DNA from 3 places in the Bradyrhizobium sp. 2TAF36 genome. Region 2 is predicted to be linked to each of the others. Evidence: predicted binding sites of a transcription regulator. Region 2 holds the regulator's gene; each other region holds the start of a gene.
The links. Region 2 encodes HrcA, which represses chaperone genes, less so after heat shock. Its sites were predicted from a motif close to GTTAGCACTCNCNNNNNGNGAGTGCTAAC; they were not measured.
Positions count from the first base shown of each region.

Region 1: a site for HrcA is predicted at 3,532-3,560, ahead of AB4Z51_RS25595 (co-chaperone GroES). Genes of this name have one in related genera too.
Region 3: a site for HrcA is predicted at 1,697-1,725, ahead of AB4Z51_RS07290 (co-chaperone GroES). Genes of this name have one in related genera too.

Region 1 covers NZ_JBFRFR010000045.1:118,115-123,006, forward strand. The annotation lists partial or broken gene AB4Z51_RS25575 (MFS transporter) at 1-727, opposite strand, end outside; gene AB4Z51_RS25580 (NupC/NupG family nucleoside CNT transporter) at 887-2,137, shown strand; gene AB4Z51_RS25585 (cupin domain-containing protein) at 2,237-2,776, opposite strand; gene AB4Z51_RS25590 (usg protein) at 2,937-3,224, opposite strand; gene AB4Z51_RS25595 (co-chaperone GroES) at 3,603-3,917, shown strand; partial or broken gene groEL (chaperonin GroEL) at 3,962-4,892, shown strand, end outside.
Region 2 covers NZ_JBFRFR010000030.1:38,585-51,358, forward strand. The annotation lists gene grpE (nucleotide exchange factor GrpE) at 1-395, opposite strand, end outside; gene hrcA (heat-inducible transcriptional repressor HrcA) at 492-1,580, opposite strand; gene rph (ribonuclease PH) at 1,749-2,462, shown strand; gene rdgB (RdgB/HAM1 family non-canonical purine NTP pyrophosphatase) at 2,474-3,109, shown strand; gene hemW (radical SAM family heme chaperone HemW) at 3,096-4,250, shown strand; gene AB4Z51_RS18405 (penicillin-binding protein activator) at 4,371-5,606, opposite strand; gene rsmI (16S rRNA (cytidine(1402)-2'-O)-methyltransferase) at 5,946-6,896, shown strand; gene AB4Z51_RS18415 (YraN family protein) at 6,883-7,281, shown strand; gene gshB (glutathione synthase) at 7,292-8,236, shown strand; gene cpaB (Flp pilus assembly protein CpaB) at 8,651-9,466, shown strand; gene AB4Z51_RS18430 (type II and III secretion system protein family protein) at 9,480-10,997, shown strand; gene AB4Z51_RS18435 (CpaD family pilus assembly protein) at 11,050-11,784, shown strand; gene AB4Z51_RS18440 (AAA family ATPase) at 11,781-12,774, shown strand, end outside.
Region 3 covers NZ_JBFRFR010000010.1:63,876-69,511, forward strand. The annotation lists gene AB4Z51_RS07280 (protein phosphatase CheZ) at 1-756, shown strand, start outside; gene AB4Z51_RS07285 (hypothetical protein) at 965-1,486, opposite strand; gene AB4Z51_RS07290 (co-chaperone GroES) at 1,816-2,112, shown strand; gene groL (chaperonin GroEL) at 2,221-3,852, shown strand; gene AB4Z51_RS07300 (hypothetical protein) at 3,996-5,207, shown strand; gene AB4Z51_RS07305 (META domain-containing protein) at 5,343-5,636, opposite strand, start outside.

The DNA of each region.
Region 1 (4,892 bases), on a different contig from region 2:
CCGAACAGCACGGCAAACAGATCGAGCGAGATGGTGCCGAGGATCGCCGGGTTGCTGCGGATGAAGCGGACGCCGGCGAAGATGTTGTCGGCGTCGGTCCCCTCCTTGGAGACCGCCTGCGGACGCGGCCGGATGAAGCCGGTCAAAATCATCCCGAGAATCCAGAACAGCAGCATCACGGCATAGGCAAGATGCGGCGCGACCGCGTAGGCAAAGCCGCCGAGCGCCGGCCCGGTGATGGTTGCGACCTGCCCTGCGCCGCTCGCGACTGCGGTTGCGCGCTGGAGCGATCCCTGCGGCGCGATCAGCGGCAGCAGCGCCGCGGTGGTCGGGCTCTCGAAGGCGCCGGCAATGCCGAGCACGAAGGTCGCGATGAAGATCTGCACCTCGCTGACCAGGCCGAGATAGGTGATGATCACGAGATAGAGCGTGGTCGCGGCTTCCACGAGCTGGCAGAGCTGGACCACGCGCTTGCGCTCAAAACGGTCGGCGGCGTGGCCGGCGACGAACACCAGAAGCGGGTGGGCAGGAACTGCACGAGGCCGACCATGCCGAGGTCGAAGGCCGAGCCGGTGAGATCGTAGATCTGCCAGCCGATCGCGACCGCCGCGATCTGGCTGGAAAAGCGCGACAGGCTGCGCGAGAGCAGGAAGAACAGGAAGGCGCGGTGGGCGAGGAGCGCGCGGGCACTGACCGGCGGACTGGCTGATATTGGCTGCTCTGGCATCGCCTCTTGGGTCACCCTGGACCGTCCGCCCCCTGATGTCGACGTGCCCCCGCGTGACTGAGGCGCCCCTGCTTGTCAACAGCGAGAGGCTCAGGTCACCTCCCGGCATTGCGTTTGCAACGCGGGCGCGGCCATAATCATTGAGGGTTTGGGGACACCATGCTGCGCTTGCAATCGGCACTCGGCATTTTCGCATTGCTGTTGATCGCTTTCGCGTTGGCAGAGAATCGCCGCGCCGTATCGCTGCGGCAGGCTGCGATTGGCCTCATCGCGACATTCGTCACCGCGGCTGTCCTCCTGAAAGTGCCCGTCGTCGCTCGGGCTTTTGGGGCGATCAACGACGCGGTCGGCGCGATCTCCGCGGCCTCCCGCGCCGGCTCCTCCTTCGTGTTCGGCTATGTCGGGGGCGGTCCCCTGCCCTTCGATCTGAAGGTGCCGGGCGCCGATTTCATCCTGGCGTTCCAGGCGCTGCCGATCGTGCTTGTCATGAGCGTGCTGACGACGCTCTTGTTCTACTGGCGCGTGCTGCCGCCGGTCGTGCGCGGCATGGCTTGGCTGCTGGAGCGGACGCTGGGCGTCGGCGGCGCGGTCGGGCTCTCGACCGCGGCCAACATCTTCCTCGGCATGGTCGAGGCACCGCTGTTCGTGCGGCCGTATCTGGCGCAGATGACGCGCAGCGAATTGTTCCTGGTGATGACCGGCGGCATGGCTGGCATCGCCGGCACGGTGCTGGTGCTCTATGCGACGCTGCTGGCGCCGCTCATTCCCGATGCCGCCGCCCATTTCGTCATCGCCTCGGTGCTGGGCGCGCCGGCCGCGATCCTCGTCAGCCTGATCATGGTGCCGGAGACTTCAGACAAGCGCACCGGCGGCGCGCTGGAGGATCCCGAGATGGACGTCTCCGGCCCGATGGATGCAATCGTGAAGGGGACGAGCTCGGGGATCGAACTGCTGATCAACATCGTCGCCATGCTGCTGGTGCTGGTGGCGCTGGTCTATCTCGTCAATGCCGTCCTCGGCCTGCTGCCTGATATCGGCGGCGCCGCGATCTCGCTGCAACGGCTGCTGGGCCTAGTGATGGCGCCGGTGTGCTGGCTGATGGGATTGCCCTGGGAGCAGGCGGTGACCGCCGGCAGCCTGATGGGCACCAAGACCGTGCTCAACGAGCTGATCGCCTACGTCGACTTCTCAAAACTGCCGCCCGATACGCTCGATCCCCGCTCGCGCCTGATCATGCTCTACGCAATGTGCGGCTTCGCCAACTTCGCCAGCCTCGGCATCATGATCGGCGGCTTAGGGGTGATGGCGCCGGAGCGGCGCGAGGAGATCAACGCGCTCGGGCTGAAATCGATCGTGTCGGGGACGTTGACGACGTGTTTGATGGGGGCGGTGGTGGGGGTGTTGAGCTGAGTGGCCGTAGCCCGGATGGAGCGCAGCGAAGCAATCCAGAATCTTTCCGCAGTGACAGTCTGGATTGCTTCGCTGCGCTCGCAATGACGAGGAGAGAGGCTACGCCTTCAACTCCACCGTCCTGAACTCCGCCGGCAGGATCACCTCCAGCAGCTCCACGTCATCCGAATAGTCCAAAATCATGTGCTTGATCTTCGGCGGCTGGGTCCAGGCGCTGCCTTCCTTCATCAAGGTCTCGCCCTGGCCGTCCATGTAGGTCTTCACCCAGCCCTTGAGCACGTAGACCATCTGGAATTCGACGTCGTGGAAGTGCAGCTTCGACACCTCGTTCGGATCGCAGGGGCCTTGCAGGCGGATCACGTGGGCTTGCGCGAGGCCGTGGCTGGCTTCGGCGATGCCGAGGTCGCGATACTTAGCGTAGGCGCGCAGGCCGTCGGCCTTGAAGTCTTCCTCGCGGTGATGGCTGATGGCGATGCGCTGCTTGGGACGGGCGGGCTTTTTCGGAGCGGCCTTCGCCGGTGTCGTGCGCGCCTTTGCCTTCACCGCCTTGCGCGCCGAGGATCGTGCCACGGCCTTGGCTCCGCTCCGCTTCTTCACCGTGGCCTGGGCTGCACTGCGCGATTTTGTTTTCTTGGCCATGGGCCGCCTCCCTGTTGTTATAGGCGGAGGCTAGCACAGAACGAGATATCGTAGGGTGGGCAAAGCGAAAGCGTGCCCACCATTGCCAGATGCAATCGTGGAGAGATGGTAGGCACGGCGCGAGCGCGCCTTTGCCCACTCTACGATGCCGGCGCGCTGTTCAATGCAGCCGGAACACGCCATCCACGGCGCGCAGTTCGGCCGGCTTGATCAGCTTGGAATGCGCGACGGTCACCGAATGGAGCGGACCGTCGAGCTTTTCCTGCCAGAACGCCAGGAAATCCTTCAGCGCCGGAAATTTCGGAAACATGTCGTAGTTCTGCCAGACGTAGGTCTGGAGAAGCGAGGGATGATCGGGCATCCGATAGAGAATTTGGGCCGTCGTCAGCCCGTAACCCAAAAGCTGTTTCCGGAAATCTTCGGAAACGCCCCCACTCCGCAAGCCCATGCCAACCTCCTTTGCAGGAGCGCATTCAAGGGGCGGCTTGGTCGGTGTGCGCCTTACGACCCACCCGGTACTGATGCGCTCACATGAGAGAAATGTGACGCAAACTGACAATCCATCTCAAGCCTAAAAGTTTAACAAGCTGTTGAAATTCAATGCTTTAGCAGCAGAGGCGGCTCCGTGCTAATACGGTCACCGGGCGGGTTAACGATGGTAAAGAGATTCTGGCACCCGGGCCTTCAGAGTGCCGATTTTTCTGCTAGAAGCCCTTGCCCCCGCAAAATTCCTGTCCTATTTCAGCCTCGCCTGTGCTAGCACTCGCTGGCACAGACTGCTAATGCCAAAAAATTCCCATACCGTGCAACTACTTAGGAGGACTGCATGAAATTCCGTCCGCTTCACGACCGCGTCGTGGTCAAGCGTATCGACGCAGAAGAGAAGACCGCCGGCGGCATCATCATTCCCGACACTGCCAAGGAAAAGCCCTCGCAGGGCGAAGTCGTCGCCGTCGGCCCCGGTGGCCGCGACGAAGCTGGCAAGCTGATCCCGATCGACCTGAAGGTCGGCGACCGCGTGCTGTTCGGCAAGTGGTCCGGCACTGAAGTCAAGATCGACAACGTCGACCTGCTGATCATGAAGGAAAGCGACATCATGGGCGTCCTCGACGTCCCCGCTTCCAAGAAGAAGGCGGCCTAAGAGCCCCCTCTCCCCACCAGCTAAACACCTAAGGAAAAATCCAGATGTCAGCTAAAGAAGTCAAATTCGGCGTCGATGCACGCGACAAGATGCTGCGTGGCGTCGACATCCTCGCCAACGCCGTCAAGGTGACGCTCGGCCCCAAGGGCCGCAACGTCGTCCTCGACAAGTCGTTCGGCGCTCCCCGCATCACCAAGGACGGCGTCACCGTCGCCAAGGAGATCGAGCTCGACGACAAGTTCGAGAACATGGGCGCGCAGATGGTGCGCGAAGTCGCCTCCAAGTCGGCTGACGCGGCCGGCGACGGCACCACCACCGCAACCGTGCTCGCGGCTGCGATCGTTCGTGAAGGCGCAAAGTCGGTTGCCGCCGGCATGAACCCGATGGACCTGAAGCGTGGTATCGACCTGGCCGTGGAAGCCGTGGTCGCCGACCTCGTCAAGAACTCCAAGAAGGTCACCTCGAACGACGAGATCGCCCAGGTCGGCACCATCTCGGCGAACGGCGATGCCGAAATCGGCAAGTTCCTCTCCGACGCCATGAAGAAGGTCGGCAACGAGGGTGTCATCACCGTCGAGGAAGCCAAGTCGCTCGAGACCGAGCTCGACGTCGTCGAGGGCATGCAGTTCGACCGCGGCTACATCTCGCCCTACTTCGTCACCAACGCCGACAAGATGCGCGTTGAGATGGACGACGCCTACATCCTCATCAACGAGAAGAAGCTCTCCTCGCTGAACGAGCTGCTGCCGCTGCTCGAGGCCGTGGTGCAGACCGGCAAGCCGCTGGTCATCGTCGCCGAGGACGTCGAAGGCGAAGCGCTTGCGACCCTCGTCGTGAACCGTCTGCGCGGTGGTCTGAAGGTCGCGGCCGTCAAGGCTCCGGGCTTCGGCGATCGCCGCAAGGCCATGCTGCAGGACATCGCGATCCTGACCGGCGGCCAGGCGATCTCGGAAGATCTCGGCATCAAGCTCGAGA
Region 2 (12,774 bases):
TTCACGCCGTGCTTTTCCAGCGCGTTGAGCAGCGAGCGCTCGGTGAGCTCGACGCCCTCGATCAGCGAGGTCAGGCCCGGATCGGCCGCGGCACGGGCCTCGGCCGGAACGGCATCGAGCGCACGCTGGAGATTGTCGGCGATGTCGAGCACGTCACGGGCAAAGCCGGTGATGCCGTAGAGGCGGGCATCGGCGACCTCCTTGGTGGTGCGCTTGCGCAGATTTTCCATCTCTGCCAGCGTCCGCAGCATGCGGTCGCGCGCCTCGGCGGCTTCCTTCTGCAACAGCTCGACCGAGCCGGGCTCCGGATCGTCGGGCATGATGTAGGGTTTTGACACCACCGGCTCGTCGGTCGGTGGGGTCGTGTCGTCGGGCTGCCGGTCTCGATCGGTCATCGGCTCTCTTCTCGAACTCGTCTCAAGGGATTGTTGGCCCGGATATCGTGCCTATGCTCACGAAAATCAAGCGCCCGTGATCGGAGGAAACGCCGATCAGCCCCCCAGGAGGCGGCTGACGATGCGCGCGGCGTAGTCCACGGTCGGGATCACGCGGGCATAATTCAGCCGCGTCGGCCCGATCACGCCCAAAACGCCGACGATGTGGCCGGCGGCATCCCGATACGGCGAGATGATCGTGGAGGAGCCCGACAAGGAAAACAGTTTGTTCTCCGAACCGATGAAGATCCGCACGCCCTCGGCGGTCTCGGCGCGCCCCAGAAGGTCGATCACGCCGCGCTTGGTCTCGAGATCGTCGAACAGCAGGCGAACGCGCTCGAGATCCTCCAACGCGTGCAGATCTTCGAGCAGGTTGGCGTGACCGCGGACGATCAGCTGGCGGTCCTCGTTCTCGCCGCCGGACCAGCTCGCAATCCCCGCCGAAATCACCTTCTGCGTCAGCTGATCGAGCTCGGCGCGGGCTTCGCCGAGCGCGGTTTCGAGCTCGAGCCGCGCCTCGGCCAGCGTGCGGCCGCGGATCCGCGCGTTGAGGAAATTACCGGCTTCCGTGAGCGCCGAGGAGGGAACTCCCGGCGGCAGCGACAGCACGCGGTTTTCGACCTGACCGTCCTCGCCGACCAGGATCACCAGCGCTTTCTCGGGTTCCAGCCGGACGAATTCGATGTGTTTCAGCCGCGCATTGGATTTCGGGGTCAGCACGACCGCTGCGGCGCGGGTGAGACCGGACAGCCGCGTCAGCGCCTCCGACAGCGCCGCCTCGACCGATTGGGCGTGACCCACCGACGTCAACTGGCTCTGGATCGACTGCCGCTCGGCGTCATTGAGGTCGCCGACCTGCATCAGGGCGTCGACGAAGAAGCGCAGGCCCAGTTCCGTCGGCAAGCGGCCGGCAGAGGTGTGGGGCGCATAGATCAGGCCGAGCTGTTCCAGGTCGGCCATGACGTTGCGGACCGAGGCCGGCGACAGCGGCATCGCGATCAGCCGCGAAATATTGCGCGAGCCGACCGGCTCGCCGGTCGCGAGATAGCTTTCGACAATTTGACGAAAGATGTCGCGGGAACGCTCGTTGAGCTGGGCGAGGCCTGCGCGCGGCGCGATCAGATGGATCGGATCGTGATGGGCCACGGACGGTAACTCCTCTCAGACGCTTATAATTTGTCCATCCCGGAGGGTTCTGACAAGCGTGGCGTTTGCGGGGTGGAAAACCCGGGGTGAAAAAGCCTTGCCGCCCACCCTCACCCCACCTACAAGCACCGCGAATAGCCCTTTTCCGAGAGTTTTGGAGGATTTCCCATGCGGCCAAGCCGCCGTGCGCCCGACGAATTGCGCCCCGTGACGCTGGAGCGCGGCGTGGTCAAATATGCGGAAGGCTCCTGCCTGGTGAAATTCGGCGACACCCATGTGCTGGTCACCGCCACGCTGGAAGACCGCCTGCCGCCGTGGCTGAAGGGCCAGGGCCGCGGCTGGGTCACSGCCGAYTACGGCATGCTGCCCCGCGCGACCTCCGAACGCACCCGCCGCGAGGCCTCCGCCGGCAAGCAAAGCGGCCGCACCGTCGAGATTCAGCGCCTGATCGGCCGCTCGCTTCGCACCATCGTCGATCTCGAAGCGCTCGGTGAGCGCCAGATCACGGTTGATTGCGACGTGCTCCAGGCCGACGGTGGCACGCGCACGGCCTCGATCACCGGTGCCTGGGTCGCGCTCGCCGATTGCATCAACTGGATGAAGGCGCGCAACATGATCAAGGCCAAGGTGCTGCGCGACAACGTCGCCGCGATCTCCTGCGGCATCTACAACGGCACGCCCGTGCTCGACCTCGACTATGCCGAGGATTCGGAAGCCCAGACCGACGCCAATTTCGTTCTGACCGGCGATGGCCGCATCATCGAGGTGCAGGGCACCGCGGAACGCGAACCGTTCACACAGGACGAATTCCTCGCGCTGATGGCGCTGGCCCAGAAGGGTATCGCGCGGCTCGTGGACTTGCAGAAACTGGCCGTCGCGTAGTCAATAGGCCCATGCACCGCCGAATCACCGGAAAGCTCGTCATCGCGACCCACAATCCCGGCAAGCTCGCCGAGATGAAGGAGTTGCTCGCGCCTTGCGGCATCGAGGCGGTGTCGGCCGGTGAGCTCGGCCTGCCCGAGCCCGACGAGACCGGCAACGATTTCCGCAGCAATGCCGCGATCAAGGCGATCGCGGCGGCGCAGGCGACCAAGCTTCCCGCCTTCGCCGACGATTCCGGCATCGTGGTCGACGCGCTCGACGGCGCGCCGGGCATCTACAGCGCGCGCTGGGCCGGTCCAGCCAAGGATTTTGCCGCCGCGATGGCGCAGATCGAGCGGCTGTTGCAGGAGCGCGGCGCCACCACGCCCGACAAGCGCACCGCTCATTTCGTTTCCGCGCTCTGCGTCGCCTGGCCCGACGATCATCTCGAAGAGGTCGAGGCGCGCGTCGACGGCACCTTGGTCTGGCCGCCGCGCGGCACCGCCGGCTTCGGTTATGATCCGATGTTCCTGCCCAATGGCCACGATCGCACGTTCGGCGAGATGACCAGCATCGAGAAGCACGGCCTGCCGCCGCTTGGCCTCGGCCTGTCGCATCGCGCCCGCGCCTTCGTGAAACTGGCGGAGATCTGCCTTGAGCCGCGCTAAGCAAGCTTTCGGCGTCTATGTGCACTGGCCGTTCTGCCTGTCGAAGTGCCCCTATTGCGACTTCAACAGCCACGTCCGCCACGCCGCGATCGACGAGGCGCGCTTCGCTTCAGCTTTCGCGCGTGAAATCGAAACGACCGCACAGCGTGCGCCCGGGCGTGAAGTCACCTCGATCTTCCTCGGCGGCGGCACGCCTTCACTGATGCAGCCCGCGACCGTCGGCGCGGTGCTCGATGCCATCGGCAAGCACTGGCACGTCGCCAGCGATGTCGAGGTCACGCTCGAGGCAAACCCGACCAGCGTCGAAGCCACGCGCTTTGCCGGCTATCGCGCCGCCGGCGTCAACCGCGTCTCGCTCGGCGTGCAGGCTCTCGACGATGCCTCGCTGAAAGCGCTGGGCCGCATGCACAGCGCCCGCGAGGCGCTCGATGCCGTCGCGATCGCGCGCCGCTCGTTCGACCGTTATTCGTTCGACCTGATCTACGCCCGCCCCGACCAGACGCCGGCGATGTGGGCCGACGAGCTGCGCCTCGCGATCGACGAAGCGGCCGAGCATCTGTCGCTCTATCAATTGACGATCGAGGAAGGCACGCCGTTCTTCGGCCTGCACCAGGCCGGCAAATTGAAGACGCCGGACGAAGCGGTCGCGCGCGCGCTCTACGACGTGACGCAGGAGACCTGCGACAAGCTCGGCCTGCCCGCCTACGAGATTTCAAATCACGCGCGGCGCGGCGCCGAGTGCCGGCACAATCTGGTGTACTGGCGCGGCGATGAATATGCCGGTATCGGCCCCGGTGCCCATGGCCGCCTCGACATCGACGGGATCAGGCACGCCACCGCCACCGAGAAGCGCCCCGAAGCCTGGCTGATGCGGGTCGAGACCAACGGCCACGGCAACGTCACCGACGATCTCCTCAACAGCGAGGAGCGCGCCGACGAATTCTTGCTGATGGGATTGCGTCTCGCCGAAGGCATCGACCCCGAGCGCTACAGCGCGCTGTCCGGCCGCCCGCTCGATCCCAAGCGCATCGCGCTGTTGCGCGAGGAGGGTGCGATCATCGTGGATGCGACGGGGCGCCTGCGCGTGACCAGCAGCGGCTTCCCAGTGCTGGACGCCGTGGTCGCGGATCTCGCCGCGTAGCGAGCCGCCGTAGGGTGGGCAAAGCGGAAGCGTGCCCACCATTTTCACAGCGTTTGCAGGCAGATGGTGGGCACGGCGCGAAGCGCGCCTTTGCCCACCCTACGGCACCGTCGCCCCGAACTACGCCCCAAAGCTCTTCGGCGAGCCCGCGACCGCCACGCCACCACCCGTCGTCACCTTCATCACGGCGAGGCCGCGCTCGTTGGTGCCATCGGCGCGGAAGCGGAACAGGCCGTCGATGCCGGCGAAGCCGGAAGGGTTGGTGAGCACATCCGGCGAGAAGCGCGTCGGGCCTTGCGTGCGCGCCAGCGCGGCGACGAGGGCGACCGCGTCATAGGCGAGCGTCGCGGTGCGGATCGGCTCGGCACCGTATTTGGTACGGTAGCGGCCGGAGAAGGCGCGGAAGCCGGCCGGGTCCGGCGCGGCGTAGAGACCGCCTTGCAAGTTCGCATTGGCATAGACGCGCGGATTGTCCCACAGGCCGGTGCCGAGCAGCTGGATGTTGCGCAAATTCGCGCCTGCGGCCGTCATCGCATCGGCCACCGCGACGACGGCATCGCCGTCATCGGCGATGAACAGCGCATCCGCGCTGCCGAGCTGCTGGGCCACGGTGCGTGCCGGCGTCGCACGATCGGCGCCGTATTTCTCGAAGGCGACAATGCGGCCGCCGCGCCGCGGCACCGCCGCCTTCACCGCGGCCTCGACGACATTGCCATAGGCATTGTCGGGCACGAGCACGGCAACGGAGCGCTTTCCGATGCTGGCGGAATATTCGACGATTCGGTTGACGTCGGACTCCGGCAGGAAGCTCAGCAGAAAGACGCCGCGGCCGGCAATGCTGGAATCGGTCGAGAACGCGATCACCGAGATGCCGCGCGTACGCGCGACCTGCGCCACCGCCGGCACCGATTGCGCGAACAGCGGGCCCAAAATGATCTCGGCGCCTTCGTCGACCGCCTGCTGTGCCCCCGCCTGCGCCCCTTGCGGGCTGCCGTTGTCGTCCTTGATCAGGAGCTGGATGTTGGGATTCTGGAACTCGGCCAGTGCCATCTCGGCGGCGTTGCGCATCGACTGCGCGGCGAGGCCGGCATTGCCGGCGGCCGAGAGCGGCAGGATCACGGCAACCTTCACCCCGCCGCTGCCGGCGGTGGTGGCCTGTTGCGGCGGGCCGGCCGGCTGAGCCGGGGCCGGGGAGGAGCTGCTGAACGGGTTGGAGAACTGGCTGAGACTCTGCTGCACGCCGGCGCAGGCCGACAGCAAGGGGGCGCCGAGTAACAGGCCGAGTGCGCTCCGCCGGGTCGCCCCCGATAATCGGGAGCCCTGAACGGGAGATTTAGGATCGCGCGGGCCCAGCATCACAACTTCTCTTCTGACCGACCGTCGGCCGGCCGGTCACAACATTCTTTCCACGACACAAGCCGCGGATTCAGGCATATTGTCGGCAAATAGTTAACTAAAACAAAAGGATAATGACCACTTAACGCGGCCACACCTCAAGCCCTGGCTAGCTGTCCACCATCCGTCACCCGCATCAAGGTGGCGTTTCCGCCGCGAATGTGGCGCCGACGCTTCATTCCCTCTGCAATGTGATGCCGGATGGATCACATTCCAGTCCTTCCTCACCCCTGACCTGGCGCGATCTTTTTCCGAGGACCGGTTCCCAGCCCCCGGGATCATGCCTAAGTTCGATTCATTATGCGCGTAAAGCCGAGCCCGATAAATACACCTGAGACGACGGATCCCGCCTCGCGCGGTTTCTCCATCGACGCCCATCGGCTGACGGCGCCGAAGGCGGCGCCGGGCCTCCATCTGGTCGCCACCCCCATCGGCAATCTCGGCGACATCACGCTGCGCGCGCTTCAGACGCTCGCCGGCGTCGACGTCATCGCCTGCGAGGACACCCGCATCACGCGGCGCCTGACCGAGCGCTACGCGATCACGGCCCAGCTCAAGCAATATCACGAGCACAACGCGGAAGCGGCGCGTCCGAGGATCCTGGAGGCGCTGGGGCAGGGCGGCTCGATCGCGCTGGTGTCGGATGCCGGCACGCCGCTGATCTCCGACCCCGGTTTCAAGCTGGTGCGCGAGGTCTGCGCAGCCGGCCATGCGGTCTACGCGCTGCCCGGCCCGTCCTCGGTGCTGGCCGCGCTGTCGGTCGCCGCATTGCCGACCGACCGCTTCTTCTTCGAGGGCTTTCTGCCGACGAAATCCGCCGCCCGAAAGTCGCGCCTTGCGGAGCTCGCCCGCATCGATGCGACGCTGGTGATGTTCGACTCCGGCAACCGCGTGCAGGACACGCTCGCCGAGCTTGCCGAGATCATGGGGACGCGCGAAGCCGCGATCTGCCGCGAATTGACGAAACTGCACGAGGAGATTTCGCGCGCGCCGCTGCAGGAGCTGGCACGCGGAGCGGACACGCTGGAGACGCGCGGCGAATTCGTGCTGGTGATCGCGCCGCCTGCGGCGGACGCGGAGCTGCTGACGCCGGATGCGCTCGACGGTCTGCTGCGCGAGCAGCTCGCCGTGCACAGCGTCAAGGATGCCGTCGCGCATGCGGTCGCGCTCTCGGGCCGGCCGCGCCGCGAGGTCTATGCCCGCGCGCTCGAGCTCGCAAAGGAGCTGAGGGACGGCGATGGCGAAGACTGAGGGCGCGGAACCGAAAGTCGCCTCGCCCGAACGCGTCGCCGCGTTCCGCACCGGCATCTCCGCGGAGAGCCGCGCCGCCGCCTATCTCATGGCCAAGGGCTACCGCATCCTCGCCAAGCGCTACCGTACCCCCCATGGCGAGATCGACATCGTGGCGCGCCGCCGCAACCTGATCGCCTTCGTCGAGGTCAAGGCTCGCGCGACGCTGGATGACGCCGCCTTCGCCGTGACCCCGCGCCAGCAGCAGCGCATCATCGACGCCGCGCAAGGCTGGCTCGTGGCGCATCCCGAGCATGCCGAATTCGAACTGCGATTCGACGCCATGCTGATTGCGCCGCGCTCACTTCCGCGCCATGTGTTGGCGGCATTCGACGCCTCGACCTGAAAGGCAGACCATGAAACTGAACGTCGCCGTCCAGATGGACCCCATCGCCCGTATCAACATCAAGGGCGATTCCACCTTTGCACTGCTCCTGGAGGCGCAGAAGCGCGGCCACGGCCTGTCCTATTACACGCCCGACAAGCTCTCGATGGTCGGCGAGGAGATCGTCGCGCCCATCCAGCTCCTGACCGTGCGCGACGAGCCCGGCAATCACTTCACGCTGGGCGAGCCCAGGCGCGAAGCGCTCAACGGCTTCGACGTGGTGCTGCTGCGCCAGGATCCGCCGTTCGATCTCGCCTACATCACCTCGACGCACTTTCTTGAGCGCATCCATCCGAAGACGCTGGTGGTCAACGACCCCGCCTCGGTGCGCAACGCGCCGGAAAAACTGTTTGTGATGAACTTTCCGCAGCTGATGCCGCCGACGCTGATCTCGCGCGACCTCGACGAGATCAACGCGTTCCGGGATAAGCACGGCGCCGTCGTGATGAAGCCGCTGCACGGCCATGGCGGCGCAGCGGTGTTCCGCGTGATGCCGCAGGACATGAATTTCGGCTCGCTGTTCGACATGTTCTCGGTCACCTTCAAGGAGCCGTGGGTGATCCAGCAGTTCATCCCCGAGGTGAAGCACGGCGACAAGCGCATCATCCTGGTCAACGGCGAGTTCGCCGGCGCGGTCAACCGCGTGCCGGCCGCCGACGACCTCCGCTCCAACATGGTGCGTGGCGGCGCCGCGCAGGAGACCGAGCTCACGCCACGCGAGCGCGAGATCTGCGCGACCGTCGGCCCGGCGCTGCGCGAGCACGGCCTGCTGTTCGTCGGCATCGACGTCATCAACGGCAACCTCACCGAGATCAACGTGACATCGCCGACGGGCATCCGCGCCATCGCGCGGCTCGGCGGACCTGATGTCGCGGCGAAGGTCTGGGACACGATCGAGCAGAAGCGGGCGAAGTAGGGCGCTCACTCGTAGCCCGGATGGAGCGCAGCGAAATCCGGGATCTCACAACGCGCTGCACGAGCCCGGATTGCGCTTCGCTCCATCCGGGCTACGGACATCAATTGAAACACGAGGAAGTACGCTCCTCACCCTGAGGAGCGACTACCGCGCACGCTGCGCGAAGCGCCGATGACTAACCACCCATTCACCATGACGTCGCGCGCATCGTTCGAACGAACGTCCCGCTCTGCGTGAATCTACGGGGCCACTGGCCGACCGGATAACGCGACGTTCACCATCTGCCCAGAACGCGCATCGTCACGGGCCATCACACTCGGCCTCGCAACACCCCTTATACTTTTACTCCCTACTCATCGACGCAGGGGAACCCGCCACGTGCGGTTCGAGTGCCCCGCGTAAGAGTAGAAGCGTATGAACACCGCACGCATTGTCGTTCTCGTCATCGCGCTGGGCGCCGGCGGCGTCGCTGCGTATCTGGCGAGCGGCTTTGACAACAAGCCAGCGCCCGCCCTTCCCGTCGCCGAGAAGCTGCCGACGGTCGAGGTGCTGATCGCGAAGAACGACATCCAACTCGGCCAAGCCGTCAAGCCCGAGGATCTGCAATGGCAGTCCTGGCCGGCGGCGACCGCGAGCAGCGCCTTCATCCGCCGCGACAGCAGGCCCGACGCCCAGGCCCAGATCGCAGGCTCGATCGCGCGCGTGCCGTTGATGCAGGGCGAACCCATCCGCGAGCAGAAGCTGGTGAGGGCCGAGGGCTCGGGCTTCATGGCCGCGATCCTGCCCTCCGGCATGCGGGCCGTCTCCACCGAGATTTCAGCCGAGACCGGCGCCGGCGGCTTCATCCTGCCGAACGACCGCGTCGATATCGTCCTGACGCGGCGCCTGAAGAATCCCGATGGCGCCAACGGCGCGACCGGCGGCAACGACCTGATCCTGTCCGAGGTCATCCTGAGCAACATCCGTGTGCTCGCGATCGACCAGGCGCCGAAAGAAAAAGACGGCCAGAACGCCGTGCTCGGCAAGACCGTCACGCTCGAGCTCAAGCCGGACCAGGTCGCGACGCTGTCGGCCTCGCGCCAGGGCGGCACGCTGACGCTCGCGTTGCGAAGCATCGCCGATGCCAACGCGTCGGAGATTTCGATCGAAGACCTGGCGGCCAAGCGGCCCGGCGGCGTGAACGTGATCCGCTACGGGGTGCAGGCACGGCAACTGACGTCACAGAAGTGATGATGGGGACACCATGAACTACGGGGATGATCGGACGGGCCTGCGCATTCGGGGGAAGCGCGCGCGCTCGTTCTGGACGGGGGCGGTGCTGATGCTGGGGCTGATCGCAGCCCCCGACGTCGTCAGCGCGGCGGATGCGCCGGTCGGCGACCAGGCGCCGATGCAGGCGCCGGATCTCGGCATGTCGCCGGTTTCGACCATCGCGCCTGCACGCACGCGCTCGCTGTCGCTCGGCGTCGGCAAGTCCGTCGTCATCGACCTGCCGCGCGAGGTCAAGGACGTGCTGGTGGCCGATCCCAAGATCGCCAATGCAGTGATCCGCTCGTCGCAGCGCGCCTATATCATCGGCGGCCAGGTCGGCCAGACCAACGTCGTGTTCTTCACCGCCGACGGCCAGCAGGTTGCCGCCTACGACATCGCGGTGAAGCGCGATCTCAACGGCATGCGCACGGCGCTGCGCCAGTCGCTGCCGGGCGTGCAGATCGAAGGCGTCGGCGACAGCGTGATGCTGACCGGCTCGGTGTCGAGCCCGATCGAGGCCCAGCAGGCCGGCGACGTCGCCGCAAAACTCGTTGGCGGCGCTGACAAGGTCGTCAACAACATCGTCGTGCGCGGCCGCGACCAGGTGATGCTCAAGGTCGTCGTCGGCGAAGTCCGCCGCGACATCGTCAAGCAGCTGGGCGTCGACCTCAGCGCCAGCCTGAATGCCGGCACTGCGGTCGTGAACTTCAACAACTCCAACCCGTTCTCGGTCAGCGGCGGACCGATCGTCGGCAGCAACGGGCTCGGCGTGGCCGGGCTCGCCAAGGGCGTCGCCACCGTCAGCGCCACGATGCGCGCGATGGAGAGCGCCGGCGTCATGCGCACGCTCGCCGAACCGAGCCTGACCGCGATCTCGGGCGAATCCGCCACCTTCATCGCCGGCGGTGAATTCCCGATCCCTGCAGGCTATTCCTGCGATCCGGTCACCCATGTCTGTACCACCCAGGTCACCTACAAGAAGTTCGGCATCTCGCTGAACTTCACGCCGCTCGTGCTCAGCGAAGGCCGTATCAGCCTGCGCGTGATGACCGAGGTCTCGGAGCTGTCGAACACGAACGCGATCACGCTGACGCAGGCGGTGTCCTCGACCTCGAGCAACTCGATCACCATCCCCTCGGTCCAGACCCGCCGCGCCGAGACCACGCTGGAAATTCCCTCCGGGGGCTCGATGGCGATGGCCGGCCTGATCCAGCAGAAGACCAAGCAGGCGATCAATGGCCTGCCCGGCGTCGACCAGGTGCCGATCATCGGCGCGCTGTTCCGCAGCCAGGACTTCGTCAACAACGAAACCGAGCTGATGGTGATCGTGACGCCCTATGTGGTGCGCGCGGTCGCCCAGAAGGAATTGTCGCGGCCCGACGACGGCTTTGCGCCGGCCTCGGACGCGCAGACGGCGCTGCTCGGCCGCATGAACCGGCTCTATGGCATCGCGCGCAGCGTCGATCCGATCGAAGGCACCCGCGGCGATTTCGGCTTCATCATCGACTGAGACAGACGGTTTGGGGACCGGGACAGGAAACGGGGCAAGAGGGGACAAAGCGATGACGAAGACGATTGCCGATCGACGTCGCAACCTGCGGATCGCGCTGGCGCTGACGGGGCTTTCCGTCATGCTCGGCGCCTGCAACACCACCGGTGACATCGTCACCCAGACGGTGCCGACCGACTATCGCCAGCGCCACCCGATCGCGGTGCAGGAAGCCAAGAAGTCGATCGTGATCTTCGTCGGCAAGGCGCGCGGCGGCCTCTCCACCGCGCAGCACGCGGACGTCGCGGGCATTGCCAGGGACTGGGTGCGCGAAGGCACCGGTTCCGTCGTCGTCGACGTGCCGAGCGACGCTGCGAATTCGCGCGCCGCGGCGGCGACCTATCACGAAATCCGGTCGGTGCTCGCATCCGGCGGCGTGCCGTCGCGCGCCATCGTCCAGCATCCCTATCGCCCCGAGGATCCCGGACTGCTGCCGACCATCCGCCTGAGCTATTCGAAGATCGCCGCGGTCGCCGGCCCCTGCGGGCTGTGGCCGGAAGACGTCGGTCCGAACATCCTCGACCCCGGCTACAACGAGAACCGGCCGTACTTCAATCTGGGCTGCGCCAGCCAGCGCAACCTCGCGGCCATGATCGACAACCCCGCCGACCTCGAGCAGCCGAGGGCGGAGACGCCTGCCTACACCGCACGGCGCGAGATCGCCTTCGAGCGCTACCGCAAGGGCATGGCGACCACGACCATGTATCCCGAGGCCGAAAAGGCCAAACTCAGCGACACCGGCAAATGACAAGTTTTCACGACGACGAAGAAGCGGACGACCCGCGGCACCCCGAGGACCACATTGCGCCGGTTCCTCGCATCTCGGTACAGGCCTTTTGCGAGACCGAGCAGACGCTCGCCGCGATCACCGCGGCCGGGCAGGATCGCCGTCTCGCCAAGGCGCATCTCACCGCCAAGGGCGGCGGCCTTGCCGCGGCCATCGAAGTCTATGACACGATGCCGACGCCGAACGTCATCGTGATCGAATCCGACGGCACACGCGATATCCTCGAGGGCCTCGACGATCTCGCCGGCGTCTGTGATCCCGGCACCCGCGTGGTCGTGATCGGCAACCCCAACGACACCGCACCCTATCGCGAGCTGGTCCGCCGCGGCGTCAACGACTACGTGGTGGGACCGGTCGAAACCCTCGACGTCGTCCGCTCGATCTGCAGCCTGTTCTCGGCCTCGGAAGCCATCATCACCGGCCGCGTCATCGCGGTGGTCGGCGCCAAGGGCGGCGTCGGTGCGTCCACGGTCGCGCACAACGTGGCCTGGACCATCGCGCGCGACCTCGCGCTCGATTCCGTCGTGATCGATCTCGACCTCGCCTTCGGCACCGCTGGCCTCGACTACAACCAGGACCCGGCGCAGGGCATCGCCAACGCGGTGCTCTCGCAGGACCGGCCGGACACGGCGCTGATGGAGCGCCTGCTCGCCAAATGCACCGAGCGCCTCAGTCTCCTCGCTGCGCCCGCAACGCTCGACCGCGTCTACGATTTCGGCGCCGAAGCTTTTGATGCGATCTTCGACACGCTGCGCATGACCACGCCCTGCATCGTGCTCGACGTTCCTCACCAATGGTCGGGCTGGACGCGCCGCGCGCTCGTCAATGCCGACGACATCGTGATCGTGGCCGAACCCGATCTCGCCAATTTGCGCAACACCAGGAACATGCTGAGCGTGCTCAAGGCGGCACGCCCCAACGACCGGCCGCCGCTGTACTGCATCAACCAGG
Region 3 (5,636 bases), on a different contig from region 2:
CGTGTCGAGGAGGCTATTGTCGGCGAGATGCCCAGCCCCGAAATGATTGAGGAGGCTGCGCCGATGCATAACGAGATCATGGCGGAGCTGCGTGCGATCCGCGCACAGATGGCGAAGGGCACCGTGCCCTTGTCCGGCAGCGCGGCCATGGCGGCGATCGACGCCTCCACCGCCCACGAGCTCTCTGAAGCTCGTACCATGCTCGATACCTACCGGGCGCAGATCGAGCAGTGCGAGAAGCTGAAGGTCGAGCTCGACCTCATCCACGACGCCATCGATCGCACCAAGCGCGAGATCGCGACGCTGCACGGCAAGAGCTTCGACGGCGGCGAAATGGCCAAGGTCAATGGCGAGCTCGGCGCGGTCGTCGGCGGCACCGAGCAGGCGACCCAGCAGATCCTCGAAGCCGCCGAATCGATCGACCAGGCGGCCAGCGCGATGTCCAAGGTGCAATCGGCCGATCAGCAGAAGCGGCTCGCCGACGACATCCAGGAACGCGTCATCTCGATCTTCGAAGCCTGCAACTTCCAGGACCTGACCGGCCAGCGCATCAGCAAGGTCATGACCACGATGAAGTTCATCGAGCAGCACATCAATGCGATGATGGAGATCTGGGGCGGCGTCGACGCGATCAAGGCCCATGTGCCCGCGCCGGCCGACACCCGCAGCGAGGACGAAAAGCTCCTCAACGGCCCCAAGCTCGCCGGCGACGTCGGCCACGCCTCGCAGGACGACATCGACGCGCTGTTCGACTGATCGGGCGCGGCATTACGGAAAAACAAAACGCCGGCGAGAGCCGGCGTTTTTTGTTTTTGGAGCATCCCCTCCACTGTCATCGCCCGGCTTGATGTTCAGCCCGGGACATGACCGGGCGATCCAGTATTCCAGAAACTGCGAGGCTAGAACCGAAAAGCCGCGGCGTACTGGATGCCCCGCCTTCGCGGGGCATGACGAAGTAGAGAGACTACGCCCTTGGCGCGCAGCGGACGTAGACCATGTTGCCGTAGCGGGTGGCGGCGTCCTTGTCGATGAAGCGGGTGATCAGGACGCGGCCGTCGAAGGAGACGATCTCGCGGTCCTGCTCGCCGGGGGTGGGCCCCGCCGGGCCGATGTAGTTCTTGCCGCTGGGCGAGCCCTTCAGCCGCAGCTCCTGCGGCGTCGCCTGGTCGGCGAGATGCATGATCACGCCGCCGGAGGAACCGGCGGTGATCACGTAGGGATTCTTGCACTGCGCCCGGGCCGCGGCCTCGGTGCGGGCACGGTCGGCCGGGTTCTGGAACGAGGCGAGACCCCAGCGGCCGACGATCTCGTCGGCGCGGATGCTCGCCGGCATTTCCGGGCCGGTGCCGGGCTCGGCCTCGGGCGGCGGCGAAGACGACGAGAACGACGGCAGGCTCATACCGCCGCCACAGGCGCCAAGCAGCAGCGCCAGGCAGGAGGCGGCCGCCAGATTGGCAACCGTGCGTGCGTGAGCTGACCTGATCATGACATTCCCCCGAGCAAACCGTCCCCCAAATGAGACCCCGACCGCATCCCTCCTGCAGCCAAGCGCAAAACCGCTGTCGGAGCAATGACGTCCTTTATACGCCAGCGCGACCAATATGTTTCTATAGACACGATCCTATATCCGCCTCACCAATCGCTTAACCACCCTTGCTTGACAGGATCGCGGCCAAGCCATATTTCCGGGCGCACTATTAGCACTCGGAAAGCCCGATTGCTAAGCGCGCCGTTCGATCCTCGGCAAGAGGGTGGACGGACGCCGCCCCTACCCACTTCCATTCCTTCCGAAGCGAGCCTCCAAAGGGAAACGTCATGGCTAAATCCAAATTTCGTCCGCTGCATGACCGTGTCGTGGTCAAACGTATCGACGCCGAGGAAAAGACCAAGGGCGGCATCATCATTCCGGACACCGCCAAGGAAAAGCCGTCCCAGGGCGAGGTCGTCGCCGTCGGCCCCGGCGGCCGCGACGAGGCCGGCAAGCTGATCCCGATCGACCTCAAGGTCGGCGACCGCGTGCTGTTCGGCAAGTGGTCGGGCACCGAGGTCAAGATCGACAACGAAGAGCTCCTGATCATGAAGGAGTCGGACATCATGGGCGTCATGGCCTAAAGCCGCCAGCCTGAACAGCCGCTGAATGTCATGCCCGGATCGCGCGATCCGGGCATTCGGTCATTCCGCAAGCGGCAGACACATCACGAAACACGAGGGATTGAAGAAATGGCTGCCAAAGACGTCAAGTTTTCCGGAGACGCGCGCGAACGCATGCTGCGCGGCGTCGACATTCTCGCCAACGCCGTCAAGGTGACGCTCGGTCCGAAGGGCCGCAACGTCGTCATCGAGAAGAGCTTCGGCGCACCCCGCATCACCAAGGACGGCGTCACCGTCGCCAAGGAGATCGAGCTCGAGGACAAGTTCGAGAACATGGGCGCGCAGATGCTGCGCGAAGTCGCCTCCAAAACCAACGACACCGCGGGTGACGGCACCACCACCGCGACCGTGCTGGCCCAGGCCATCGTGCGCGAAGGCGCCAAGGCTGTTGCCGCCGGCATGAACCCGATGGACCTCAAGCGCGGCATCGACACCGCGGTTACGGCTGTCATCAAGGACATCGAGAAGCGCGCCAAGCCGGTCGCCGCCTCCTCCGAGGTCGCCCAGGTCGGCACCATCTCGGCCAACGGCGATGCCGCCATCGGCAAGATGATCGCCCAGGCGATGCAGAAGGTCGGCAACGAGGGCGTCATCACCGTCGAGGAGAACAAGTCGCTCGACACCGAGGTCGACATCGTCGAGGGCATGAAGTTCGACCGCGGCTATCTGTCGCCCTACTTCGTCACCAACCCCGAGAAGATGACCGCCGAGTTCGAGGACGCCTACATCCTCCTGCACGAGAAGAAGCTGTCCGGCCTGCAGGCCATGCTGCCGGTGCTGGAAGCCGTGGTGCAGTCGGGCAAGCCGCTCGTCATCATCGCCGAGGACGTCGAGGGCGAGGCGCTGGCCACCCTGGTCGTCAACCGCCTCCGTGGCGGCCTCAAGGTCGCCGCCGTCAAGGCGCCGGGCTTCGGCGACCGCCGCAAGGCCATGCTCGAGGACCTCGCGATCCTCACCGGCGGCCAGCTCATCTCCGAGGACCTCGGCATGAAGCTCGAGAACGTCACGGTGAAGATGCTCGGTCGTGCCGGCAAGGTCGTGATCGACAAGGAGAACACCACGATCGTCAAGGGCGCCGGCAAGAAGCCGGAGATCGAGGCCCGCGTCGGCCAGATCAAGGCCCAGATCGAGGAGACCACCTCGGACTACGACCGTGAGAAGCTCCAGGAGCGTCTCGCCAAGCTCGCCGGCGGCGTCGCGGTGATCCGCGTCGGCGGCGCGACCGAGATCGAGGTCAAGGAGAAGAAGGACCGCGTCGAGGACGCGCTCAACGCCACCCGCGCCGCGGTGCAGGAAGGCATCGTCCCCGGCGGCGGCGTCGCGCTGCTGCGGGCCAAGAAGGCGGTGGGCCGTCTCACCAACGCCAATGCCGACGTCCAGGCCGGCATCAACATCGTGCTGAAGGCGCTGGAAGCCCCGATCCGCCAGATCTCCGAGAACGCGGGCGTGGAAGGCTCGATCGTGGTCGGCAAGATCCTGGAGAACAAGTCCGAGACCTTCGGCTTCGACGCCCAGAACGAGGACTATGTCGACATGGTCGAGAAGGGCATCATCGATCCCGCCAAGGTGGTCCGCACCGCGCTGCAGGACGCCTCGTCCGTGGCCGGCCTGCTGGTGACCACCGAGGCCATGGTCGCCGAAACGCCGAAGAAGGAAGCTCCGCCCGCCATGCCGGGCGGCGGCGGCATGGGCGGCTTCTAAGCCTCCGTTCCGTTACAATGTTGCGAAGGCCGCCTCCGGGCGGCCTTCTTTTTTGCCGACCCTGCCCCTTCTGCTTTCCAATTCAACCGGCGGCCAAAACCCACTACGGTGGCGCGCCGATTCGATTGCGCGAGGATTCATCGATGCGTGCGCTTCTGGTTTGTTCGACAGCCCTTTTGGCGGCCCTGCTTGCCGTCTCGCCCGATGTCGCATCGGCCCAGATGAAGCTGTCGCCGAAGGCCACGGCGCCGGGCGGGACGGAGACCCGCTATTTCACCTCGATTGACGGCCTGATGGACGGCAATGCCGACGTGATCCTGAAGGAGACGCGGCAGGGCAAGACGGTGACGGCGGCCGTGCTCGACGTCTGCTATCCCGTCGCAAAGAATTCCGACCGCAAGGACCGCTTCGTCGTCAATCTCCAGGTCGCGGGCCAGAACCTGACGGGCACGACCCAGAGCCTCGGCGAGAAGGCGCCCGTCACCGTCAAGCTGCTGCGCAAACAGTCCGGCGACACGTTCGAGTTCCGCGGCCAGATCGCGATCGGCCAGGCCGTGACCGAGGTCACCTCGCCCGACAATTCCGATCTCAGCGAGAAGGAATTTCAGGACAACCAGACCTCCGACGACGGCATCACGCCGCAGCCGAAGGATTTCACCGACGTCTCTCCGGAAGCGATCGCGGTCAAGGTCAAGCTGGATGCGGCGACCGAGTTCCTGAAGAGCCTGAAGGGCCAGGACGTCGAGGTGACGCTGGCGAGCCTGACCGTCGGCTGCGACGCGCTGCGTGCCGGCGAGCAGACCATCAACATGTCGGTCGATCCGGAACGCGCCGGCGCGCTGCTGGCGAAGTTCAAGGCGATGCCCGGCGTCACCGCGGCGGGCTGGACCGCGGGCATGACCGAGATGGACCGCACCATCCGCTTTCCCGCGGCCGACTGGCGCGACGGCGACAAGATCAGCCGGGACAAGCTCGCCTCAGCCGTCGCCGGCGTGATGAGCCGGACGCTTGCGGCAAAGCAGGTCTCGCACAGCTTCAACCCGGCCACCGGCAAGCTCAAGCTCGTCTTCAAGCGGCCGAACCAGGATTTTCCGGCACTCGAGCTCACCGACACGATCGAGGTTGCAGGCCTCATCTCGCCCGACAAGCCCGGCACGACCGACAAACTGATGCTTTGGATCGGCAGCCCCTCGACCACGACCGCCGATGAGAGCAGCGGCGCCAAGCTCAATCTCTCGGACGACGCTTCGGCCGACGAGGAAGGCGATCAGCCCGACGACAACGGCTCGATCGAAGCGCTCGCGAAAGAGCTGAAAGGCCAGCGCTGGGACGCCGACAAGTCGGTGTGGAAGTAGGCGTAGACACCCACTCTCGCCGTCATCGCCCGGCTTGACCGGGCGATCCAGTACTCCGAGACAGTTGTGGTTGAATCGAGAGGCCGCGGCGTACTGGGTGCCCCGGTCAAGCCGGGGCACGACAGCGATCGCGCCTCAATTCCCCGTCGTGCGAAAGCGCAGCGGCTTGGGACCGATCAGTGTCAGTACGTCGCCCTGACGCTTCCAGGTCTCGACGCTGCTGAGCGACGCGACGAGTTCGTCGTCGGCCTGCGCCCTGGCCGGCGGACAGGAACGGTCCTGGATCTGGCCGGGGACGAAGATCACCGTGTTGCCGGCGACCGAGAACTGGCCCTTGCCACCCTTGCACCAGAGCTCCAGCACGACTTCGCCATTGTCGCCGATCTCGATGTTCGGAATCCGCTTCGAGCCCGGCTGCGGCAGGGCCTC